One region of the Paenibacillus sp. NPDC056722 genome, then DNA from elsewhere that is predicted to be linked to it. Evidence: riboswitches for the same ligand, from Rfam matches in the RefSeq annotation. Region 1 holds a riboswitch; the other holds the start of a gene.
The links. Region 1 has a riboswitch for S-adenosylmethionine ahead of metA (homoserine O-acetyltransferase MetA). Riboswitches for the same ligand answer to the same signal wherever they lie in the genome.
Positions count from the first base shown of each region.

Region 1 (10,333 bases):
TTACCGCGATGACGGAGAGCTTGCATCTGGCAGTGATTTGCATGAAGGCTTCGGGCTAAACGGCATTCGCAAGCGCTGTGCGGAGGCGGGAGGACGTTGTGAGATCGGAGCGCAGGAACCACACGGTTTCGGCATGAATATTTGGCTGCCTCTGGCAGCACTGAAGGAGAAAGAAACGTATGGATAAAGCGCGTATTCTGCTGGTGGACGATCAACCGCTCGTTAGGCAGGGCCTAAAATATATTATTGAGGCACAGTCCGACATGGAGGTGGCCGGCGAAGCGGGCAACGGTCTCGATGCTGTGAGACTGGCGCAGGAGACAATGCCGCATCTCATTCTCATGGATGTGCAGATGCCAGAGTTAGACGGGATTGAAGCAACCCGGCGTATTCTGGCGCAGCAGCCGGACTGCCGGATCGTCATTCTGACAACGTTCGATACAGAAGAGTATGTTTATGAAGGGATTCGTGCGGGAGGAATCGGCTACCTTCTTAAGGACACGGAACCGGAAGAGCTGCTGATGGCCATCCGCGCCACGCTGCGAGGCGAGGTCATCTTCCGGACCGCACTTGCCGCAAAGCTGATCGGGCAGGTATTTCAGAAGTTGCAGGCAGATGCCGCTGCGAAAGCCGGCGTTGAAACGTCGGAACACGGAGGAGACACAGATGGAGACTTGTCTTTGATCCAGGCTTTTACCAACCGTGAGCTAGAAGTGCTCCAGCAGATGGCCTACGGCCTGCGAAACGAAGAAATTGCCGCGAAGCTGTTTGTCAGCGAAAGCACAGTCAAAACGCATGTCCACCGTATTCTGCAGAAATTTGACGTCCAGGATCGTACGCAGGCGGTCGTCTACGCTATCCGCAATGGAATCGTTAAGTAGGTATTTCTCATGAGCAAGGGCCGGTAAATGCCGGTTCTTTTTTTTATGGATACAGGACTATTTAAAACAATCATTCACTCGTCTATCCACCTGCAGATTGATTCGCGCGGACAGCAGAATCGATCCACTGATGGACGCGGTACCTCCTTAAGTCCGGTAAGATGAGGACATCCCAAAACGAAACAACAACCAAGGAGGAACTCAATAAATGACAACTAGTACCTGGATTTCCATCATCGCCACTTTTGCAGTAATCGTATTTAGCACTTTCGGACGCAAATCCTTTAACGGCATTCGTCTTCTCATTCCTGTCGGCATCCTCGGATACTTCGGCGCCACTTACCTGAAGGATGTGCCGACCGGCGGCAACAACGGCTGGCTTCTTGCAGCATCTATCCTGTTCGGCGCTCTGATCGGCGTCGTGCTGATTGGCCTCGCCAGTGTCGAACGTGATGACAAAGGTAAAACGTATGTAACAACCGGTATTGCTAGCGTTGCCGTAATGGCAATTGTTTTCATTCTGCGTATTGTACTGATCGAATGGGTAACACATCATCTGGAGAAGGCTTATCTCTATTCGGTCCAGCATCATTTTGACCTGAATTTAATTGCACCGGCATTCGTCCTGATGGCTATAGCCATGGTAGTGGTTCGAATCGGCGGTGTAGTCGTTAAAGTAAAGCGGGTGAAAATCGGAGCGGAGCTCCGGGATAAGCGCGTGTTAAACTGAGGAATGAAATCCGTTAGTGTATCAGTTAATTCCGGCACCATGTATGTATCTGTGTACTCTATATCACCATCACTATAGTGGCAAAGCAATAGCCCGCGCTTAACGCGGGTTTTCTTCAAAATATAAGGGTTTATATGTCTTACGTTATATATGGCTCTTATATTTCTCGCTGAAACTGATGCCGTCTCCTAGAGGACGGCTAAGCCGTTTCTGCTTGCATCTACTCCATTTTCCCAGTAGCAGCGAGCATTAGGATTCTTCTCAAAACTAACTATTCGTTCCGATTTTGATTTGCAGCCTGCGCTGTGCGGGATTCTTGACGGGGCAGAAATAGGTCTGATCGGGAAGGGTGGCAAAGCCGCTTTTATGCGATAGCCCGTTATCGACCGGAAGGATGACCCCTGTAATGAAGGAAACGTGATCACTAAGCAGCCAGGCCCCAAATTCCACATTTTGCATCCCGCCCAAGTCCAATACGAAAGATCCTCGGGCATGTGATTTTCACCGCTATAAAGAACGTCATGTGGTGGAATGTTTTTTCAACAAACTCAAGCAATTTCGTGGAATTGCAACACGCTATGACAAGCTCTCACGAAATTTTTTGAGCTTTGTTTTTCTCGCCTCCGCTATAATTTTGTTGAAGTAGCATTATTGAAATTAGTTTTCAGACACGCCCTAATAGGTGCTAATAGAGATAAATAGAAATTAACGGCATTTTCGTACCTTAAATTCTTTGCAACCAGGGTTTAGTGGAGATTAAGTGCAATATTGTACCTTAAATATTCAAAAATACCCCAACCAGTGTGTTTTTTCGGAAAATAAGATACAAAAATGCCCTTATTTCCCTCATTTACCTATATTAAAGAAAAATAAGGTACGAAAATGCCGTTAGTTGGGAGGGGGCCCCTCTTTTTCACTTTTAAGACGACTGGTGAGGGGGAATATACCGCTTCTCGTGACAACGTTGGATTTGAATAGTCATGGATATAGGTCTTGTTGTCGACAGTCCATGTTCCGGGGCTAGCTTTTCCAATGGAAAGCTTTCAGGCGAGACTCAAAAAAGACTCTTTAAAGGAGTTTTTTTGATGTTGTGTCAACCGCTTGTTATATCCCTGTAGTCCAAGTATAATGTGGATTAGAGAGCGCTTTAATAATGGGCAGCCAATACGGGTCTGCTGTTTATGGAGAAGGGGGATTACTTGCAGTGAAATTGCTGGGAGCGATAGAAGCAGGAGGAACAAAGTTTGTCTGCGGGATCGGAACAGAGGATGGCAATATTATTGACCGGATCAGCTTTCCGACTTTAACGCCGGAAGAGACGATGGGGCAGGTATTGAATTATTTCAAGGATAAAGGCGTGGAGTCGATCGGAATCGGTTCGTTTGGACCGATTGATCCGGTGCTCGGCAGTCCTACTTATGGATATATAACGACGACACCGAAGCCGCACTGGGGGCAATATAACCTTGTCGGCACTGTGGCGGAGCACTTTAATGTGCCGATCGGTTTTGATACGGATGTCAATGGTGCAGCACTTGGTGAATACACGTGGGGTGCAGCGCGTGGTTTGGACAGCTGTCTCTATATTACTGTTGGAACAGGCATCGGCGCTGGCGCAGTGGTGGGCGGCAAGCTGATTCATGGACTCTCACACCCGGAGATGGGCCATATTCTCGTCCGCCGTCATCCAGAAGACAAATACGAGGGCTTCTGCCCTTATCATGGCGATTGTCTGGAAGGTCTGGCAGCTGGTCCGGCCATTGGTAGCCGCTGGGGCCAGCCTGCGGGTGAATTGCCTGCCGATCATCCTGCATGGGAGATGGAGGCACACTATCTGGCGCATGCCCTGATGAATTACGTGCTGATTCTGTCTCCGCAGAAGATCGTTATGGGCGGTGGGGTTATGAAGCAAAGTCAGTTGTTCCCGTTGATCCACAAGAAGTTGCAGGAACTGCTGAATGGCTATGTGCAGCATCCGGCCCTGAATGAAGGTATCGGTAACTACGTTGTTCCGCCTCAGTTAGGAGACAATGCAGGTTTGGCCGGTGCGATCGGCCTTGCTAAGCTGGCCTTAGACAGAGAGCAGTAAGAAATAGGGATTGACTGTACGGTAATATATGGTATTGTAGGATTTAACAGTATAGCATCGTCATGAGGAAGCACCTCTTTCGCGTTGATCGCGGAGGAGGTGCTTTTTGGCGTGGTTTGGGGCATGGCTTGTATTTTCCGTAGAGGAAGAACAGCACGGTGGCCGTATGTGGGAGTGTGAAGCGTCGGTTTAAGTGCTACCCCATAGCCCTAACATGCTTGCTGTAAGACGGGAAAGGATGGGATTGTTATGCAGATAATTTTCATGAACCGCTTGTCGAGGTTGGCTGGCCGGGAAGAAGAGGAGTTCGCTCAGTTATGGATCGGCGAGGAGGAGGGTGTGTGGAGCCTGGGCTGGCGTGATTTTTCGGTAAATACTGCCGAGGAGAGTACAGACAGCCTTTGGTATGAAGGTGGATCATGGAATGAGATGCTCTGTGTATACCGGCATGAATTGGCGGTAAAGATGGGAGCCGGATACCGTCCATTGATTGACGGCGGCTTGCACGAAGAGGAGGTACTGCCCCGCCGGGGCCGGGAGCAGTTGAAGCTGCAGTATTACAGTGAGCATTACAGTCAGGAGAGTATCTATGATGAACTATGCGCTTGGCGCCGGGGCCGTGCATCCAGTGAACGCAAGGCTCCTTACATGCTGGCGAGCAATCGTCTACTGCGCCTGCTTAGTACCTTTCTGCCGAAGACGACAGAAGAACTGCTGCAAATTCCCGGCATCGGCGAAGCCAGGGCAGCTCAGTATGGCGCAGACTGGCTGGCAGTAACCTCTGCCGCCCCAAGAGAGCGTAATTTTCCGCTGGATTGGGTCTATGAGGAGATTGGGGACGATGAATTCTCCTCCTGGTTATATAAGCAGAAGGAGCTTAAGTATAAGCGACAGCTAGAGCGGCTGCGACTGAATCGGACTCTGCTTCAGGGTATTGAGAGTGGTCTCGGACTGGAGCAGTTGAAGAACGAGACGGGAGTCAGCCGTAGAGAACTGCTGGAAGCGCTGGAGGAACTGGAGAAAGACGGATACTCTGTGGAGAAACTGATACAGCATGAGCTTGGAAGTATGGCGCATGAAGAGCAGCAGGCGGTTTGGAAAGCCTATGAAGAGTTTGGCGACCTGTTCCTGAAGCCGGTACTGTACAAGGTCTATGGCGATGCACCACCTGCTGCTGCGGGCGGCCTGGAAATCCATTATGAGCGCCTGCGGCTGATTCGCATCCGGTTCCGGCGGGAGCAGGCTGGAAGCCTTGATTCGGCGATGAGCTTTTAGCATCACGTTACATAGCAAAAAGACGAAGGAATCATACCCCGCAGGGTGTGAACTCCTTCGTCTTGTACTTTCGTTAGTGATCCTTCATAGCCAGTCTTTTTTACGGAAGATATAGAGCATTCCGCAGCCGAGGGTCAGCATCAGACCAATTACGGTGTAGTAGCCATATTTGCTGTGCAGTTCGGGCATATGGTCAAAGTTCATCCCGTAGATGCCGGTAATGACAGTCAGGGGCATGAATATAGTTGTAATCGCGGTAAAAACTCTCATAATTTCATTGGCACGGTTGGCGATACTGGACTGATAAGCTTCTCGTAAGTTGCCCATCAGATCGCGGTAGGTCTCAAAGGTCTCGGAAATTTTGACGGCATTCTCATAGATGTCGCTGAAGTACTTCTGAAGCTGATCGTCGATCAGCCGGAGATCCTTTTTGTTCAACGTGTTGATAACTTCTTTCTGCGGACCGAGCATTTTCTTGAGCCACAGAATTTCACTGCGCAGACCGATGATTTCACTAAGATGCGATTTCTTCGTATGCATGAGGATATCTTCCTCCAGCTTCTCAATCCGGACTTCAATCCGGTCGCCGACGGAAAAATAATTATCCACTACAAGGTCAATGAGCAAATATAGAAACTTATCCGGCTCGCTGACTTCTTGCTCCCACAGCATTGGTTTCAGGACACGTAGTTCATTGATCTTCTGCTTCGTCACTGTGATGATAAAATGTCTTCCCAGGAAGACGTTAAGTGCGCGCAGGAAAATCTCCTCATCATCAAACCGGATGCTGTTCACTACAATAAAGTAGTGGCTTTCGTATATTTCAATTTTTGGACGCTGCTCCTCTTCGCTGAGACAATCCTCAACGGCGAGATCATGTAGATTGAACATGGGCTGGATGAGTTCCAGATCCTCCACATCAGCATCGATCCAATAAAATCCCTCACCAGGAGGGGATAATGTTTCATTAATATCATCAATAGGCGTAAAAACCCCTGCGTTGACCAGCCGGATTTTCATCTGATTCACTCCTTCGATCCCTGTCTTCTCCAGGGACATGCTAATAAAAGCACAGAGAAAAAATCAGCTTGGCCGGGGTCATGTCAAGGTGAATCGGCAAATGACGTTTCGAGGGCATGAAGAAGAACTGCTCCCGCCGCCGGCAAGCTGATGTTAATCCTGTGTGGTTGTTCGTTCTGTACATTGAGCTGCGAACTCGGGTCGCCCTCCATAATCCTCTCACCTCATCTTGTCGTCCAGTTTAAAACCCTTGTCTAGTATAACGCCGGGGTATGCCTCTTTCAAGGAAAATTCTTGTCATTTTCAAGGCTCTTCAGCATTGTATGGACTTGACGAGAAGTGGGTTCATGATTTAAAGTGAATTTTAAGAAAATTCAACTGAATACAGCTAAATCTTATCAAGAGCAGGTGGAGGGACTAGCCCGATGAAACCCGGCAACCGGCGTGAAGACGCACGGTGCTAATTCTTGCAGGAGACTTTGAAGCGGGCAGATGCCCGGTGAAGATTTCTGGCAGATGAGAGAGGCGCATATGTGAATAAATATGACCTTTCTCGTTCAGAGTAAGGTCTTTTTTGTTTACCCAATGTTAACAGCCGCCAAGCGGTATTCTATTACCAAGGAGTGAAGACGAGAAATGCCAATTAAGATTCCAGACAGTCTGCCGGCGAAAGAGATATTGTCGGGAGAAAATATTTTTATCATGGACGAGAGCGAGGCGTTTCATCAGGATATACGTCCCTTGCGCCTTGCCATTCTAAATTTGATGCCTACCAAAGAAACCACGGAAACCCAGTTGCTCCGGTTGATCGGTAACTCGCCGCTTCAGGTGGACATCGTGCTGCTGCGTCCCCGTTCCCATACTTCGAAGAACACGTCGGCGGAGCATCTGAACAGCTTCTATACGACCTTCGATGAGATTAGCCACCGCCGGTTTGACGGACTTATTGTAACCGGTGCTCCTGTGGAGCAGATGGATTTTGAAGACGTAACGTACTGGGAAGAGCTGAAAGAGATTTTTGAGTGGAGTAAAGACAATGTTACTTCCACTATGCATATCTGTTGGGCTGCACAAGCCGGACTGTATCATCACTTCGGTGTGCGCAAGGAAGCATTGCCTGATAAATGTTTTGGCGTATTCCCTCACACACTGAACCATAATAATGTAAAGCTGCTGCGCGGGTTCGATGAACTGTTCTATGTTCCGCACTCCCGTCACACGGATGTGTCCCGCGAAGATATCGAGAGTAATCCGGATCTGCAAATCCTGGCCGAATCGGAGGAAGCGGGCATTTATCTGGTGGCTACCAAGGATGGCCGACAAATTTTTGTCACTGGCCACTCTGAATACGATCCGCTTTCCCTGAAGTGGGAGTATGACCGTGATGTTGCCAAGGGCATGGAAATGGCGCTGCCGAAGAACTATTTTCCAAAAGATGATCCGGAGCGTACTCCGCCGGCGACTTGGCGCGCTCATGCTAACTTATTGTTCTCTAATTGGCTCAATTACTATGTATACCAAGAAACACCCTATGATATTGGTCCCATCATTTAAGTTATAGATGAGCATGCAGCAGTGTACTTACTATTAGGAGGTTATATGGAATGGACGACAAACTGAGGATTGAAAGCAGACTTGCCCAAATAGGATCGTTGGAAGACCCGGCCACTGGCGCGGTGAACTTCCCTATCTATAATTCAACGGCGTTCCGCCACCCGAAGCTGGGGCAAAGTACAGGCTTTGACTATAGCCGCACTAAAAGCCCGACCCGTTCTGTGCTGGAAACGGCAGCGGCGCAATTGGAATCCGGAGATGCTGCATTTGCCTGTAGTTCAGGTATGGCTGCATTACAAACGATTTTCAGCCTGTTCGGACAAGGAGATCATCTGATTGTATCGTTGGATCTCTACGGCGGAACTTACCGTTTGCTGGAGCGGATCATGTCCAAGTTCGGGGTGAGTGCTTCTTATGTGGACACCAACGATCTAGAGGCGCTGGAATCGGTTCGCCGTCCGGAGACGAAAGCCGTTGTGATCGAGACACCAACCAATCCATTGATGATGATCACGGATATAGAGGCTGTCTGTACATGGGCCAAGTCGCATGAACTGCTTACCATCGTAGACAATACGCTGCTGACGCCATTCTTCCAGCGTCCGCTGGAACTCGGAGCCGATATCATTATCCACAGTGCTACCAAATATTTGGGCGGTCATAACGACGTGTTGGCAGGTCTTATTGTGACCAAGGGAGCGGAGCTGTCTGCTGAAATGGCGATTCTGCATAATTCCATCGGCGCAGTGTTGGGGCCAACAGACAGCTACCAATTGATGAGAGGTATGAAGACGCTGGCATTACGCATGGAGCGTCATGAGAGCAATTCACTGGAACTGGCTCATTATCTTAAAGGACATTCGGCTATCGCTGAGGTCTTCCATCCGGGTCTGCCGGAGCATCCGGGCTTTGAGATCCAGAACCGTCAGTCATCCGGAAATACCGGTATTTTCTCTTTCAAAGTGAAGGATGCGAGATATGTGGAGCCAATTCTTCGCCACATCCGTCTAATTGCCTTTGCCGAAAGTCTTGGTGGTGTAGAATCGCTAATGACTTATCCTACGGTGCAGACCCATGCCGATATTCCGGTTGAAATCCGTGATGCGGTGGGTGTTGATGACCGGTTGCTGCGCTTCTCGGTTGGCATAGAGCATATTGATGATCTGATCGCGGATCTAGGCCATGCACTGGAACAGGCACGTATTGAGATTGAAACAGCAGATGCACAAGGAGGCCAGGCATAATGAGTGATAACAACGTGAACAAAGATAAGAAGAATAATCTCAAATTCGCTACCCGTCTGCTGCACTTTGGCAGCGAGATTGACAAAGCCACTGGCGCTTCCAGTGTGCCGATCTATCAGGCTTCGACGTTCCATCATGAGGATATTCATAATCCGCCGCTGCATGACTATAGCCGGTCAGGCAATCCGACCCGTCAGGCGCTTGAGGATTATATCGCTCTGCTGGAAGGCGGGGAGCGCGGTTTCGCCTATGCCTCCGGCATGGCAGCTATCTCCAGCACGTTCCTGATGCTGTCCTCCGGTGATCATGTGATCGTTACTGAGGATGTCTATGGCGGTACATACCGGCTATTGACGCTCATCCTGAACCGTCTGAACATTGAAAGCACATTTGTGGATATGACGGATCTTGAGCAGGTCAAAGCTGCGCTTCAGCCGAACACGAAAGCCGTATATATGGAAACTCCGTCGAATCCGACGCTGAAAATTACGGATGTTGCTGCTGTCTGCGAATGGGCCAAGAGTCATGAGCTTCTGACTATCCTGGATAATACGTTCATGACCCCTTATTACCAACGTCCAATCGAACAGGGCGTGGATATTGTCCTGCACAGTGCGACGAAGTTCCTTGGCGGTCACAGCGATGTGTTGGCTGGTCTTGCCGTAGCGCGTACCGCAGAGATTGGCAAGCAGCTCAAAATGCTGCAAAACGGTCTCGGCACCGTGCTGGCTCCGCAGGAAAGCTGGCTCTTGATGCGCGGAATGAAGACGCTGGAGGCGCGCATGGCGCATAGCGAGATCAGCGCAGCCAGGCTTGCGGCTTGGCTTGACGCCCGCAGCGATATTACGGCTGTGTTCTACCCGGGACTTGCAAATCATCCGGGACGCGAGATCCATGAATCGCAATCCAGCGGCTATGGTGCGGTCGTTTCGTTCGATGTTGGCTCCGGCGAGCGGGCTAAGCGTGTGCTGAACAAGGTGACGCTGCCGCTTGTTGCGGTCAGCCTCGGCGCAGTGGAGAGCATCCTGTCCTACCCGGCTTTGATGTCCCATGCGGCGATGCCGGCAGAGGTTCGGGCGGCCCGCGGTATTACAGACGGGCTGCTGCGCTTCTCGGTCGGCCTAGAGTCCATCGAGGACCTCATTGTCGATCTGGAGCAGGCGCTTGCGGACGAATAATTAAGGTTAGGACGGACAGTTTCGTTTTCGGACGAAGCTGTCCTTTTTGAATTCTTAAACTGTTCTATGAGCGGGGAGGGTATCTTTTTTTACATGAAGGAAGGCCTTTTCCAAAAGATGGTTAAGGCCGTTATACTTTGTGAAAAAAATTTCTCAAGCGGTCCGGATTGTGTTACGATGAAGGAACGAACATATTCAATTGTCTTATAAATTTTATGAAAATACCATAAAGATATGGGTTTTAAAGGAGGCTGCGAACGATGAGTGCGATAGACCTGATCTTGGATAAAGCGCTGCGGGGAGACCGGCTTGGGCTGGAGGATACCGTAAGATTGTTCGAGAGTAACGAGATTGAGAAAATG
Region 1 covers NZ_JBHTYV010000002.1:413,289-423,621, reverse strand. The annotation lists gene ACFRAM_RS06385 (sensor histidine kinase) at 1-187, shown strand, start outside; gene ACFRAM_RS06380 (response regulator) at 180-881, shown strand; gene ACFRAM_RS06375 (CcdC protein domain-containing protein) at 1,090-1,611, shown strand; gene ACFRAM_RS06370 (hypothetical protein) at 1,879-2,085, opposite strand; partial or broken gene ACFRAM_RS06365 (transposase) at 2,069-2,257, shown strand; gene ACFRAM_RS06360 (ROK family protein) at 2,816-3,700, shown strand; gene ACFRAM_RS06355 (HRDC domain-containing protein) at 3,950-4,975, shown strand; gene corA (magnesium/cobalt transporter CorA) at 5,060-5,995, opposite strand; SAM riboswitch class I at 6,388-6,518, shown strand; gene metA (homoserine O-acetyltransferase MetA) at 6,632-7,549, shown strand; gene ACFRAM_RS06340 (aminotransferase class I/II-fold pyridoxal phosphate-dependent enzyme) at 7,600-8,793, shown strand; gene ACFRAM_RS06335 (trans-sulfuration enzyme family protein) at 8,793-9,971, shown strand; gene mqnC (cyclic dehypoxanthinyl futalosine synthase) at 10,232-10,333, shown strand, end outside.

Region 2 (10,333 bases), on a different contig from region 1:
CTGAACGTTTGGTTGTACATAGTCCGTGAATTCTTTAATTTCCAGCTTGATGCCTTGAGCTTCAAGCAATGGAGCGATAGCTTTCAAAATTTCAGCGTGCGGCACTGGAGATGCACCTACAACCAATGTAACAGGATCAGCTGCTGGTTCTGTAGTCGGCTCAGCGGAAGCATCCGAAGGAGCATTGGTCGCTGCGGAGTTCGCAGCATTATTGGCAGTGTTGTTGCTGCCGCAAGCAGCCAGCACCAGAATCAGTGTCAGGCTAAAAAAGGTCAGTAGTACTTTTTTCATTTGTAAATCCCCCTTAAAACAGTATGTTTTTTGTGTAAATAAGGATATCTATAATTAATGGCCCTTATTTCCTTGTAAAATACCTCACTAGCCGATCGCCGGCCATTTGCAGCAACTGCACCAGAATAACCATCAGCGCTACAGAGATAATCATGACTTCCTTCTCATACCGATAGTATCCATAACGGATAGCCAAGTCACCCAGACCACCGCCGCCAACCATCCCCGACATTGCCGTGTAGGAGACCAGCGTCACAATCGTAATCGTTACCCCAGCCAACAAACCTGGACGAGCCTCTGGCAGCAGTACACGCGTGACAATCTGTCCGGTAGAAGCTCCCATACCTTGTGCAGCCTCGATTACTCCGCGATCTACCTCACGCAGCGCCGTCTCCACCAGCCGGGCGAAGAACGGTGCAGCCCCAATGACGAGTGCGGGAATCGTGCCCAACACACCAATCGAGGTGCCTACAATCGATTTGCTAATCGGGATCAGCGCTACCATCAGAATGATGAACGGTACGGATCGCAGAATATTCACAACGAACGATAGAATTGAATAGATCACTCTTAAAAAGGACTGGTTGGATCTGCCCCATAAATATAGCACAATTCCGAGCGGCAAACCAAGAATAATTGTGAATATTCCGGAAATTCCTAGCATTTTCAGAGTGGATACCGCAGCATCCATCATTTCCGACCAGTTAATTTTGCTGAAATCCAAGCCACCCATTACGCAATCACCTCCACATCAAGGCCTTGAGCGGTCAGCTCTGCGATGGTCTGTGCAACCTTCCCGGCCTCTCCTTCAAAACGAACGATCAGTTGCCCGTAAGGCACATCCTTGATCGTAGAGATGGTACCCGAAAGAATGGAAAAATCGACGCCTGTCTCTCGCGCAATCTGGGATAAGGCCGACCCGTACGTTTTTTCCCCGAGGAAAGTAATCTTGACTGCTTGCGCTGAGCCATCATGGGAGGCGTCGATAGCCGCCCGCAGCGGACCATCGTGCTGTGCCTCACTGCGAATGAACTCGCGGGTGATCTCATGCTTGGGCTTCAGGAAGACCTCCGTCACTTCTCCCTGCTCGACGATGCCTCCGCCATGGATAACAGCCACCCGGTCACAAATGCTCTGGATTACATGCATTTCGTGCGTAATCAGCACAATCGTCAGATTGAACCGTTTATTGATGTCCAGAAGCAGACGGAGAATCGAGTCTGTTGTCTGTGGGTCAAGTGCCGAGGTCGCCTCGTCACAGAGAAGCACGTCCGGGTCGCTGGCCAACGCACGGGCGATACCGACACGCTGTTTTTGACCGCCCGATAATTGAGCCGGGTACTTGTCCCGATGTTCCTCCAGTCCTACCAGAGCCAACAATTCCTTGACCTTATTGTCAATAAACTTCTTCGAAGCGCGTGTCAGCCGCAGCGGAAAAGCGATATTCTCGTAGATGGTCGCGGAGGACAGCAGATTGAAGTGCTGAAAAATCATCCCGATCTTGCGCCGCTTCTCCTGCAGCTGTCCTTCCGGCAATTGAGTCAGTTCCACGCCATCTACCCAGACCTCGCCTTCGGTCGGACGCTCCAGCAGATTAATACAACGGATCAGCGTGCTTTTTCCTGCCCCAGAGTGGCCGATGACTCCGAAGATTTCCCCTTTCTTGATCGACAGGTTTAGCCCCGAGAGTGCCGTGGCGGTTTTGCTGCCTTTACCATATACCTTGGTTAGACTCTTTAGCTCTATCAAGCTGCCGTCCTCCTTTAACGATAATATCAGTGAATTGTACAAAAAAAGCCTCCGACGATCGTTTGCAGATCGCAAGAGGCCCTGTGCGCTTATAGACAATGCCGTCTCATCTGCCAACGTCCGCACTCACACGGCATTGTAGGAATTAGCACCATGGCACTTATGTACACGCGGTTCACGCATAAACATAAATCGGTTGCCGGGCTTCATCGGGCCTATCCCTCCGCCACTCTCGATAAGATATGTGATATAGTGTTGTAGTTTGTCATAAAATGTCCGGCCTAAGAAGGCATGATTTAGTATAATTTAGTTCTGCATTCTTTGTCAAAGGAAAATTTTCCGCAGAATTCCATTTTTACATCATCAGGATTTCCCAGTATTCTTAAGCCAGTGTTCCGTACTGTATTTATATACAGCCTCTAATGATTTGCAGACCATTTCCAGCCCCTGCTTTAAATCCTCCAGATGACTGTCGAGATCCTCGAGCTGTATTTTGTCGTGAAGACCCTGATGCCGCTGCCACAAATCATCCTGCATTTCAGCGTTCATATAATGGATTTCGGCATTGCGGCGCTTACGCAGGTTCTGCAGTGGGTCCCGGTAAGAGTTCTTAATGTTCTCCAGCTGGTCGGCCAGCACAGCATGCTCCTTGTGGGTAAGAAATTCCCGGAGTACCGTGAAATAGGAGAAGTGGGTTTTAACCCTGGATGTATTAAGATCATAAAGACTGTTCAATACCGTGCCAAGCTTGTCCAGCAAGGAGAAGACACGAATAAAGCCGTTTTTATAAAAATACACATATCGCGCATATTCGCCCTGCTCGGCCACCGACATATCATCCATATACCCGGCCTTTACGGATTTTCGATAAAAAGCCGCGGCAAACCAGCTCTGCTCCAGTTCATCCAATGAGACGATCAGGCCACGAGTCCAGATTTCCAGCTTCCGGAATTCATGATCACGGTCCTCATATCTGTTCATTTCCTTGCGCAGTAGCGATGCAAATTCCGCCATATGTTCCATCGCCTCAGCGAGCACACCGCTGTTCACACGGGGCGGTTCTCCCAGCAATATCCGCAGCATATGTTGTCCTCCTTACCTGCTTCGGATGCAGCAAATCCAATATGAGTGTTATTGTCCCACCCTGTAAGCCACTCTATCCATCCTCTTAGCCTCAGGGGACATCTGATCAAGTAATGATCAGCATAACATAAATGCCGCAAGGATCTGTAAGGATATGAGTGCCGAGTTAACGCCTGTTTCCCTTGCTAAGCTGCCATACCCGTACGCTCATATAACACAGTACACCGAATAGTCCGGCAATCAGCAAAATGTGAGCAAGAGCGGCAAAGATGTAGAGCTTATCATTCCCGAGCGTATACACAACCGCCGCCCCGCTGAACACCTGCATCAGGCATAGCAGAACCGCTGCAACCCCCAACATCCTCAGCTCTCTGTGGTCCTTCTGCTTCCAGAATGCCAAATGTCCCAGCAATGCCGTCAACATAAACAACAGCAAAGCCGCTATCCGGTGTGTGAACACAACCCCAACGCCCCCCGATAGCTCGGGAATCCACTCCCCATTACAGAGTGGCCAGCCAGAGCAGCCCCCTTGGGAGTCGGTATGGCTAACAAACGCTCCTATGTAGACAACGATGTAAGAATAAATAGTCGTGAACCAAGTCAAATTGCGAAAAGAAATACTCACCGGCTTGCCGGGCACAGGAAGAGTGTCGCCTTCTTCATGCCTTCTTTTGGACCCTAACGCCAACATCAGGGAACTGGCAAACGCAATCAGCGAAAATCCCATATGTAGCGCCATCACGGCTGCAGACTGGGATCTTAGCACTGCAAGCGCTCCCATTCCGCCTTGTACAATTACAAACAGCAGCGTCATCCAGGCATACACTAACAGATCGCGCCGCTGACGCGCATAACGCCAGAAGGCAAACATGGAGGCAAGCGAGAGCATACCCGCCAATCCGCTAAATAAGCGGTGGGTATATTCGATCAAGGACCCTACAGTATAGGCAGGAATCAGCTTACCATGACACAATGGCCATTCATTTCCGCACTCCAGGCCCGAACCTGTTTTGGTTACTACCGCCCCGCCCAGCAGCGCCAGGAACATTACCAGACAGGTTATGTAACTAAGCCACTTCAACTGATTTGTCGTCAAATGTGATCACCCGCATTATAAAATAAATAAGTAAATGAATGACTTTTGCTGGAAAAGTATGAAGTAATGCGTTTCCATTATAACCGATAAAATGGTATTTGCGGCATTTGATTCTGCATTTTAAGAAGAAATGGCCTCCCCGTTGTCTGATATCTAAAAAAAACACCGCTTTGCTCATAAAACGGGCGAAAGCGGTGTTTCCATTATCCATCCATTACTTGTGAATGCTTTGATAAACCTCAAGGGCTGTATTGAGGAAATTCTCGATTTCCACACGGGATTTACGCAGCTTGCTCACAAAGCGAACCAACTCGCGTCCATCGGTATAAGCCACAAAACTCGGAATGCCGAGAATGTTCTGCTCCTGGCTTACATCGCCAACAGCGTCGACATCCACTTCCACGAGCGTCAGGCGGCCGTTATAATTCTGCTCCACCTCAGGCATAAAGGGATCAATGAACTTGCAGTCGACACACCAGTCGGCTTTGAATACGGCTATCGTCAGCCGGGGCGATTGAATCGCTACCTGAAACTCAGCGGGAGAACTAATCTTATCCATCCAGGGGTCATTCCCTTCCAATAAAAAATATGTTGCCTGTACCTTTTAAGTGAAGCAAAATGCGACACGGAAGTCAAATCAATCATTTGCATTATTCTCTTGTCCGCACACGAGCCGGCTGTAATCTCATCAACGGGTTCAGAAGTTTCTGAAGGGCACGAGGGTATCCGGCAATTTCCTGCTTGCTGATCACACCTAGCACGATGAGCAGTACAAGATAGATAATTACAACCGCTGCGCCCACCACGAGGCAAGTCAGCAAGAATGCCAGACGAGCAGGCATAACATGTGTCAGCAGAATACCGGCTTCATTCAAGCCATAGCCGATGCCCACGGAGACTAGAACCGCAAATACAAAACCTCCCCAGCGCTTGCCCATAATCTCGAAAGGTACGATCTTTCGCAGCAGACGCAGGTTCAAGTATGTAATCACGATAAAACAGAGTGCTGTTGCAATAACAATTCCGTAGATCCCCATGAACCGGCTGAGCACCAAACTGAAGATAAGCTTCGTGGCGATCCCGCCGAGCACGTAGAACATAGAGATTCGGGATTTGCCCATCCCCAGCAATATCGAGTTCGAGGTTGTCATCGTTATTTGGAAAATCGTACCGAATGTAAGGAGCGCAATAATTCCAGTTCCTGTAATATTGGTGAACAGAAGCCCATTGATAGAATAGGCAGCAGCGACCAATGACATAACAATCGGTGTTCCAGTTAAAATGGAAATCCGCAGCGCGAGTGTAATCTGCCGCTTCAGGTGAACATCATCCCGCCGCGCATAAGCCGCTGAGATCACCGGGATCAGCGATGTGCTTAGCGCAATGGCAAGCACGGGTGGGATTCCCGCGATGCTCTGCGCTTTTTGCCCCAGAATCCCCAGCATTTGCGTGGCGCTGGCCTCACCAATTTGGCCGCTGAGAAGCGGAACAATCAGGGTCGTATCAATGAAATACACTGCTTGGATGGTCATGGATGATAGCACGATTGGAATGGACAGACTAAAAATATCCTTATATATCCCAAACATCGGAAGCTTGGCACTAGGCGCTGTATTTAAATTCTCCAGACGATCCTTCTTCCGGGTCTTCATGATGAAATAGAGCATGACCCCAAACGCAGCAATACTTCCCAGCACGCTCCCGAAAGAAGCACCTGCTGCCATAATCGGATTTCCATAGCCTTGTTTGAGCAAAATATAAGCCAGCAGAATCGCTGTGAACACTCTGGCAATCTGTTCCACGATCTGTGAAATACCGCCAGCCATCATATTATTGCGTCCCTGCAGATAACCACGCATCATCGCGATGGCCGGGAACAAGAGGAGTGCAGGCGCAATGGCCTGAATGGCCCTTGTACTCTGTGGAACCTTGGCATGGTTCGCGAACCACGGCGCAGCAAAGTACAGCGCCACGCTCATAATAACCCCCATCACCGCAGCAAAAATAAGCGCCGCCCGATAGACCTGCCGCGCTTCATCCGGTCGGTTCAGCGCATACCGTTCCGACACCATTTTACTAAGTGTACTTGGGATACCGGCAGTTGCCAGCGTCAGCAGCATTAAATACACGTTGTTGGCTTGTACAAATGCTGCGTTCCCGATATCGTCAAACAGATGCTCCAGCGGAACCCGCTGAAAAATACCAAGCACGCGCGCCACGAGTGCTGCTGCAGCCAATATTAGCGTGCCTTTGACAAAAGACTCTTTCTTAGACAAACTGCTTCGCCTTCTTCACTGTTAAATTAATGCAGGCCGATCCAGATGAAAAAGAGGATGACCATCGCTAATTGCAGCACAATCTTGACTACCGTACTGCTGAACAAACCAATTAATGCTCCTACACTTACTTTGGTGGCTTTGCCCGCTGAGGAGCCGACGATCAGTTCACCAATAAACGCGCCCAGAAACGGGCCAATAATCAAACCGAACGCCGGAATGACGAACGGCCCGAATATCAAACCGATGGTGCTGCCGATGACCGAAGCACGTGAGCCGCCGAATTTTTTGACACCCCAAGCTCCAACTACATAATCAGCGATAAAAAGCACCACCACGATCAGTGTCTGGGTTATCCAGAACCAGGCGCCAAAGGACTGGAAGGAAAAGAACCATCCGTATACAAAAAAGGCAAGATAAATCGCAAGTGCACCCGGAAGAATCGGAACTACTGCACCGGCCAACCCGACAGCAAATAAAGCGATAATCAGAATCCAACCCAGGATTGTCAATTCCTTCTCCTCCAATGTCGTTCACTTTACAATATGAATCGTTGAATGACCTCAGCTATGCCATCTTCGTTATTGTTAGCTACAATAGCGTCCGCTTCCTGAAGAACCGTCTCCTGGGCATTGCCCATCGCGATACCAAGACCAGCCTGCTGAATTACTGCAAGATCGTTCAGACTGTCTCCGGCGGCCACGACTTGGGACATATCGATGCCGAGCAGCTGGCAGACTTCCTTAATTCCGGTTGCTTTGTTAATACCCAGCGGGTTAATCTCCAGGTTATGCGGCGAGGAATTCGTGATTTCCAGCCCGCCCAAGTCTTGCAGCTCCAGCAGCAGCTTGTGCCGGATGTCATCATCCTCAGTGCTGTACCCGAACTTCAACCATTCACGGCCCTCTGTATTTCCATCCCAGTTCTCCCGGTTGTGTACTTGCTCCAGAGAGTAAGCCCAGAACCAGATCCCATAACGCTCTGCCATGTCATACAACTGACTCACAAGTTTAGGATCCATTAAGGAACGGCGATACAGCTCATGCGGCGCACGCCACACTTCGCTGCCGTTCACCGTTACCATTGGCGTCTCCAGACCAAGCTGCTTGGCATAAGGCCAGGCACCGTTAAAAGAACGACCTGTGGATAGGCAGACATGAACGCCCGCCTTTACCGCTTTTTGAATCCATTCCACTGTCTTTGGGGTAATGATTTGTTCATCATTCAACAGGGTCCCATCCATATCCAAGGCAAGCAGGCGGTATTTGGCAGTCATTGCCACCCCTCCATTCTTTGTTGTGCCCATTTGCGGGCAATTTTATGGTTGTTGTGTATTTGTTGTTGCATCTGTAGATTCGGCATTGTCTTGCCCATTCGCTGGAGACTGCAAACTCTTCTTAGGTACACCATTCAGTCCGTATTCCCAATCGTAGGCATCAAAGATTTTCCGGGCTACTGGTGCGGCACTGCTGCCACCCAATCCGCCCTCTGGAATAATTACAGCAACAGCCAGCTTTGGATGTTCACGCGGGGCAAAGGCTATAAATACCCCGTTGTCGATTGTATTTTTAACACCTTTACTATAGGCATCCTGCTGCGAAGTACCTGTCTTACGGGCAAAATCATACGGGAATTTATCAAAGCTGCTGACTTTACTGCTCATTCCCTTGATAACTTCTCTCCAATAAGCCGGATCGAAATCCACCTTATCCAGTTCTTCACGGCCGAAAGTCTTCACTACCTTGCCGGAGGAATCGGTGATTTTACTGACCAATTGAGGTTTAACCCGTACACCTTGATTCGCGATCGTCGATGCATACTGAGCCAGTTGCAGAGTAGTATAACTACCTTGCTGACCAAATGACGCATAGACTAATGCAGATTGGGCACTTCCTGCTTCAGCCTCTTTAAAATAGTTCAGCATTCCTTTGTACTCTTTCGGTAAACCGCTACCGGTTGACACCCCAAGACCAAATTCCTTCATATATCGATCCCAGACTTCCACACCCTTAGCTCCGTACTGCTCATAAAGCTTCTTACCTACCTTATCGATCATAAAGACGTTGGAGGAGTTCGCAATGGCATCAGCCGGGGATCTAAAGAATCCATAGGCATGACTCCCGGCATTCCTAACCGTGGTTTCATGACCGGCTTTACCAAACTTGGTGCTGCCTGTATCTGAATAAGTGGTATGTGTAGTAATGAAACCTTCTTTGAGACCAATAAGCACCGTAAGTGGCTTAATCGTGGATCCCAAGAAAACAGTAGAACTAAAATTATGACCGGAGCTTCCTGAGGAAAACGGGGTAATCGTTCCGTTCTGATAGTTGCCCATAATCTTTTTCCATACATCAGGGTCCATCTTGTCTTGTGTCCACACATTGGTATCGTAATCCGGCATACTTGCCATAGCTACAACATTACCGGTATCCACTTCCATCGCCACGGCGTAGCCGGTAACCGCAGACGGATGCAGCTTCCCTTGAACCGTATTCTTGTGCAGCCAGTTGAGCTGGTCGGTAATGGCCTGTTCGGTTTTCATCTGGATATCCTTGTTGATCGTCGTCCAAATGTCATTTCCCTTCACAGGCGGAACTACTTGCTCAATTTTCTCAGCCATGTTCTGCGGGTTAACAGAGATCTCCTGATAACCATTCTGGCCGCGAAGCTCCCGCTGATATTGCAGCTCCAGCCCGTCATAACCAACAATTTCATCATCCTTGTAGGTCAGGCCGGCAGTGGGATTGTTCTTCATCTCATTCAAAATATTCTGGTAAATCGGCAAACTGTTGGAGGATCTGAAAGGCTTGATATAACCAACGGTCTGCACGGCAACCGTGTCCTTATCATAATGGCGGTTGCTCTCCTCCACCACGGTAAGTCCAGGGTACTCATCCTTGTGTTCCATGAAGTAAGCTACTTCTTCCTCAGTGAGACCTGACTTAATTCGTCGAGCCATGTACCCCGAATACTTTTTAAAGTACAAGTCCAGAGAATCCAGCACATCTTCCTTCGTCATAGCTTTAACGTCTTTGGCACCGAACTTTGCAAAGTCCGCGACAAGACGGTTCGCCAGATCATCTGACTTGGCCTGAGCCGCAGGTGACAGCGTCGTCTTCCCGGTCTCCTTGTCGGTTACCTTGGCCGTATATTCTTTGGTCAGTGTAATGTATAACGATTGAACCGGTGTGGAATAGGCCAGCTTCTCGCCTCCTGCGGCATAGATCACACCGCGCATGGCTGCTAGCGGTACACTTTTTGTTGCCCGGTTAGTCTCCACCTCAGTCAAGGTTGGCCCTTCTACAAACTGTAGAACCGCAAGACGAATAATAATGACACAAAAAATAATAAACGTGCTGAAGAAAAACACGTTGATCCGTAGGCCAAGGGAACTTTTGCTAGTGGTCTCGTCCTGTGGCGAGGCCTGCTTACGGAAAAAGCTCACAGTTTTTCCTCTCCTTCTTCTCTAAGATGATTATTCTGCCGCGTCGGCCTCAGGAGTCGTGGTGACAACTGGTTGAAGTTTCTTCTTCGGTACACCATTCAGCCCGTACTCCCAATCATAGGCGTCAAATATTTTGCGGGCTACCGGCGCAGCACTATTGGAACCAAATCCACCTTCAGGGATGACCACCGCTACGGCAAGCTTGGGCTTGTCACGTGGTGCAAAGGCGATAAAGACACCATTATCGCGCAGCTCCTTTTTAGCTTGTTGCTGGGATGTTCCCGTCTTTCGGGCAAAATCATAGGGGAAGTTCTCGAAGGCGCTGACTTTACTGTTCATACCCTTCTTAATCTCCTGCCAAAACGACTTATCAAATTTCGTCACCTCATTCAG
Region 2 covers NZ_JBHTYV010000010.1:106,808-117,140, reverse strand. The annotation lists gene ACFRAM_RS21590 (MetQ/NlpA family ABC transporter substrate-binding protein) at 1-291, opposite strand, end outside; gene ACFRAM_RS21585 (methionine ABC transporter permease) at 356-1,024, opposite strand; gene ACFRAM_RS21580 (methionine ABC transporter ATP-binding protein) at 1,024-2,040, opposite strand; SAM riboswitch class I at 2,144-2,282, opposite strand; gene ACFRAM_RS21575 (Cthe_2314 family HEPN domain-containing protein) at 2,404-3,123, opposite strand; gene ACFRAM_RS21570 (COX15/CtaA family protein) at 3,290-4,219, opposite strand; gene ACFRAM_RS21565 (thioredoxin family protein) at 4,434-4,778, opposite strand; gene ACFRAM_RS21560 (putative polysaccharide biosynthesis protein) at 4,870-6,495, opposite strand; gene ACFRAM_RS21555 (DUF456 domain-containing protein) at 6,522-7,007, opposite strand; gene ACFRAM_RS21550 (Cof-type HAD-IIB family hydrolase) at 7,034-7,771, opposite strand; gene ACFRAM_RS21545 (peptidoglycan D,D-transpeptidase FtsI family protein) at 7,814-9,940, opposite strand; gene ACFRAM_RS21540 (peptidoglycan D,D-transpeptidase FtsI family protein) at 9,971-10,333, opposite strand, start outside.
Region 2: linked by a shared signal. The riboswitch ahead of ACFRAM_RS21580 (methionine ABC transporter ATP-binding protein) and the one ahead of metA (homoserine O-acetyltransferase MetA) in region 1 are both predicted to bind S-adenosylmethionine.